DNA from 2 places in the Streptomyces sp. NPDC058964 genome. Region 1 is predicted to be linked to the other one. Evidence: riboswitches for the same ligand, from Rfam matches in the RefSeq annotation. Region 1 holds a riboswitch; the other holds the start of a gene.
The links. A riboswitch is a leader RNA that binds a small molecule or an ion and turns the genes downstream of it on or off. The one in region 1 is predicted to bind cobalamin.
Positions count from the first base shown of each region.

Region 2: another riboswitch for cobalamin. It lies ahead of ACFW2E_RS21550 (CbtB-domain containing protein); the one in region 1 lies ahead of ACFW2E_RS31035 (cobalamin biosynthesis protein).

Region 1 is NZ_JBHYKH010000321.1:4,915-7,109, reverse strand. Features, by position in the region: gene ACFW2E_RS31045 (anion permease) at 1-326, shown strand, start outside; gene ACFW2E_RS31040 (hypothetical protein) at 359-586, shown strand; cobalamin riboswitch at 714-856, shown strand; gene ACFW2E_RS31035 (cobalamin biosynthesis protein) at 959-1,909, shown strand; gene ACFW2E_RS31030 (cobyric acid synthase) at 1,906-2,195, shown strand, end outside.
Region 2 is NZ_JBHYKH010000169.1:8,472-10,666, forward strand. Features, by position in the region: gene ACFW2E_RS21545 (CbtA family protein) at 251-1,003, opposite strand; gene ACFW2E_RS21550 (CbtB-domain containing protein) at 1,026-1,247, opposite strand; cobalamin riboswitch at 1,283-1,423, opposite strand; gene ACFW2E_RS21555 (SpoIIE family protein phosphatase) at 1,499-2,195, opposite strand, start outside.

The DNA of each region.
Region 1 (2,195 bases):
TGTTCGTCGCCTGGGCGCTGACCCTGCCGGCCGCCGCGCTGGTCGGTGCGCTCGCCGAGTCCGTGACCGGCCTGGGGGACTGGGGCACCGCGCTCGTCGCCGTCTTCCTGATCGCCTCCAGCGCCGCCATCTGGAAGCTCTCCCGCCGCCAGGTCGTCGACCACAGCAACGTCAACGACACCGATGAGCCAGCCGGTGTGGTGACCACGGCGATCGCCGCCGTGACGCCGCCCCCGGCGGGCACCGTGGCCGAGGACCTGACGGCCACCATCCCCGCCCCCGCGACCGTCACCGACCCGGCCACCCCTCCGGCCGCCGCCGTCTGACCCCGAGACCCGGTTACTAAGGAAGCATCACCATGAAGATCGACTGGGCAGCCCTCGGCTCCGTCTTCGGCGTCAGCCTCGTGGTCACCGTGGGCCTCGTGGCCCTCTTCACCCTGGGCGTCAAGGGCCTCGCGCACCGCGAGCGCGCCACGGCCCAGGGCGGCTCCGCCACCCTCGCGGTCACCGGAGCGTACGTCTGCTTCGCGGCCTGCGCGGCGGCGGTGGCGTACGGCATCTACCTGATCATGGCCAAGGCCTGACCGAGTTCGCCAGGCTCCTCCCCGATGCCTTCGGGGAGGAGCCTTTCGCATGCCGTCACACCGGTCCGGGCAGTGCCGGTGTGGGGTTCTGCACACTCTCCCCGTGCAGGTCAACAGCAAGTTGACGGCCCTTCCGGGCCCGTGGTGGACTGCCCGAGCCATGTACGGCGGCAGAAGAGGAAGCCGGTGTGAATCCGGCGCGGTCCCGCCACTGTCACCGGGGTAGCAATCCCCGGGAGCCAGGAACTCTCACCGCCGGTCTCGTCGAACCAGGGCGTGGACACCCTGAGTGAGGACATATCGCCATGCTCGCTCGGCCGTTGAGGCACAGCACCGGAAGATCATTGCCCGACCCCACGGCCGGCTGAGCCGATGCGTGCCGATCGCGTCTTCGCGTACGGCGCAGCCGCCGGCCTCCTCGGCGACCTCCTCCTGGGCGATCCGCGACACGGGCATCCGGTCGCCGCGTTCGGGCGTGCGGCGGGAGCCGTCGAACGGGTGCTGTGGCGGGACCACCGGGGATGGGGCGCCGCGCACACCGCCGTCTGCGCCGGTGGCGCCGTAGCCCTCGGCGTCCTCGCCCGGCGAGGCGTACGCGCCTCCCCCGCCGCCTCCGTCGCGCTCACCGCGGCCGCCACCTGGGCCGTCGTCGGGGGGACTTCGCTCGCCCGGGAGGCCCGGACCGTCGCAGACGCCCTGCAGAGGGGCGACGTCGACGCGGCACGCGCGCGGCTGCCCCATCTGTGCGGCCGCGACCCCCGGGCCCTGGACGCCGGCGGAATAGCGCGTGCGGTGGTGGAGTCCGTCGCCGAGAACACCTCCGACGCCGTCGTGGGAGCCCTGGTGTGGGGCGCCGCGGCCGGCGTGCCCGGGCTCCTCGGCTTCCGCGCCGTGAACACCCTCGACGCCATGGTCGGGCACAGGTCGCCCCGGTACCGGCGGTACGGCTGGGCCTCCGCCCGGCTCGACGACGTCGCCGGATGGCCGGGGGCCCGGCTCACCGCCGCACTGGCCGCGGCCGCGGGCCCGGATCCACGCGCGGCCCTGCGTGCCTGGCGTTCGGACGCACACCGGCATCCGAGCCCCAACGCGGGCCCCGTCGAGGCCTCCTTCGCGGGGGCTTTGGGCGTACGGCTCGGCGGAACCCTCTCCTACGGGGGGCGCATCGAGCACCGGCCCGTGCTCAACGGCGGCGGCCGTGCCGTGGCCACCGAGGACATCGACCGTGCCGTACGGCTCTCCCGTCGGGTCGGTCTGCTCGCGCTCGGCGTCGGTGTCGCCGCGCGCGCCGTCGCAGCGAAGACAAGGGGGCGCAGATCATGAACGGTGGACTGCTCGTCGCGGGTACCACCTCCGACGCCGGCAAGAGCGTCGTCACGGCGGGGATCTGCCGATGGCTGGTGCGGCAGGGAGTCAAGGTCGCGCCCTTCAAGGCGCAGAACATGTCCCTCAACTCGTTCGTGACACGGGAGGGAGCCGAGATCGGCCGGGCGCAGGCCATGCAGGCCCAGGCCTGCCGGGTCGAGCCGACCGCGCTGATGAACCCGGTGCTGCTCAAGCCCGGCGGCGAACAGAGCAGCCAGGTGGTGCTGCTGGGAAAGCCGGTGGG
Region 2 (2,195 bases), on a different contig from region 1:
CCACACCCCCGAGCACCTGGCCGCGGTCGCCGCCGAACTCGACAGCAGCCCACGCAAGACTCTAGGCTTGGTGAACCCGGCCGAGCGTCTGTACATACCCAAACACACCACCCCCCCACACAACAGGCTGGTGTGGGACCCCCCGCCCGTGCGTCTGTCCAGACTGTTCACGGCTTGATCAACTCACCGCGTGTTGCGACGAACCCTTGAATCCGCCGCTTCCGAAGGGCCCTCTTGCGTCCAAGAACGGTCAGTTCGAGGCGGGGACTGCTTGCCCGGACGCGGCCGTCGCGGGCTTGGGGTTCAGCCTCCGCTCGGCCAACTCGCCGAAGAGCAGGCCGAAACCACCCCACAGCGCGCTCTGAATCGCCAGCGCCGAGAGACGGAACCTCCACAGCAGGGTGGCCGGGAACTCCTTCGGCACCTCGTTGACGGCGGGAAGGAACGCGTAGGCCAGACCGATCAGGACGGCGAAGGCGGCCACCGCGACGATCGTCGCGTACCACGTACCCAGCCGGGGTGCGAGTCGCTTGCCCAGCATCGTGGCGGCGATGGCGAGAAGCACGCTGAGTACCATCATCAGGAAGTACAAGGTGGTCCGCTTGCCGATGGTGTCGGGGTTGCCCACCGACGGCGGGTTGGCGGGGTACTTCAGGAACGGCACGACGTAGACGGCCAGCAGTGCGCAGCCGGACAGCAACAGCGCGGTGGCCCGTGGGCTGAAGCGCCCTACGCGGCCGAGCGCGAAGCTGAAGGCGAGTGCGGCGATACCGCCGAAGGCGACCCCGTAGACCAGAACGCCGGTGGCGAGTCCGGCGGTGGACTGCAGAGAGCGGGAGACGACTTCCATCTCGTGCTCGTGGGAGTGGGCTTCCTCGAATCCGATCGCCTTGTCGACGTTCGGCTCACCGAGGAAATAGGCGACGACGAGGGCGAGCACGCCGGCGGCCAGGCCGGCGAGCATGCCCCGCACGAGAAGGTTTCGCACGGTTGCGGAGTTCATGGGCGCGCTGCGTCCCCCCGCGTCAGTGGCAGGGGAAGCCGAGCAGGTGACGTGCGTCATGCACCCACTCGTGGACGTCCGTGCCGTTGAACACGGAGGTGGCGCCCTGCTCGGCGCCGACGAAGTACAGCAGGACGAGCATGAGGATGCCGAAGAAGACCGCCCACGGAGCGATCGCCTTCAGCGGCAGCGTGGCGGGAACGGCGGGGGTGTTGGCTGTCGGCTGGGCGACGGTCTGCGCCATGGCAGGACCTCCTCTGGGAGTTCGCGTCCCATCTCGGTGGTGCACATGACGACGGCTACGGGTCTGACTCCCGAGATGCCCAGGGGCGTCCCGAATACAGTGGCGCGACCGTGCCGGATTTTCACCGGCTTCCGATTTGCCGTCGTCGATATCGGACCGACAGTACCGCGTGTCGGGTGCATGGCCAAGACCGCGCCACCTGGCGTGATCTTCCTCTCGCGCCGGGCGACCGTACCCGGGTGAACGACGGGTCAGCGGTGGCGGAATGGGCCGCCCGGACCACGGGGAGCGGACTGGGGCGCGCCCGCGAGCCCCTGTTCCGTCCAGACCGTCTTGCCCTCGCGGCTGTAGCGAGTGCCCCAGCGTTCGGCCAGCTGGGCCACGAGGAACAGGCCGCGGCCGCCCTCGTCGGTGGTGCGGGCCCGGCGCAGGTGGGGCGAGGTGTGGCTGGCGTCGCTGACCTCGCAGACCAGGGACCGCGCATGGAGCAGGCGCAGGGTCATCGGACCCCTGGCGTAACGGAAGGCGTTGGTGACGAGCTCGCTGGCGATCAGTTCGGTCGTGAACGCCAGGTCTTCCAGGCCCCATTCCGTCAGCTTGTCGGTGACGAGCGTCCTGGCTCGGGCGGCCGCGGCAGCCTCCAGGGGCAGCTCCCAGGACGCGACGTTCTGCGCCGGCAGTACGCGGGTGCGGGCGACGACCAGTGCGATGTCGTCGGCCGGCCGGGCGGGCACCAGCGCGTCCACGACTGCCTGGCAGATCTGCTGCAACGGGTCCGCCGGCCGGGTGAGTGCGGCGCACAGCCGTGCCAGGCCGTCGTCGGGATCGATGCTGCGTTCGCCGATGAGTCCGTTGGTGTAGAGCGTCAGCAGGCTGCCCTCGGCCAACTCGAGCTCCCGGGCCTCGAACGGCAGACCGCCCAGACCCAGTGGTGGGCCCGCGGGCAGG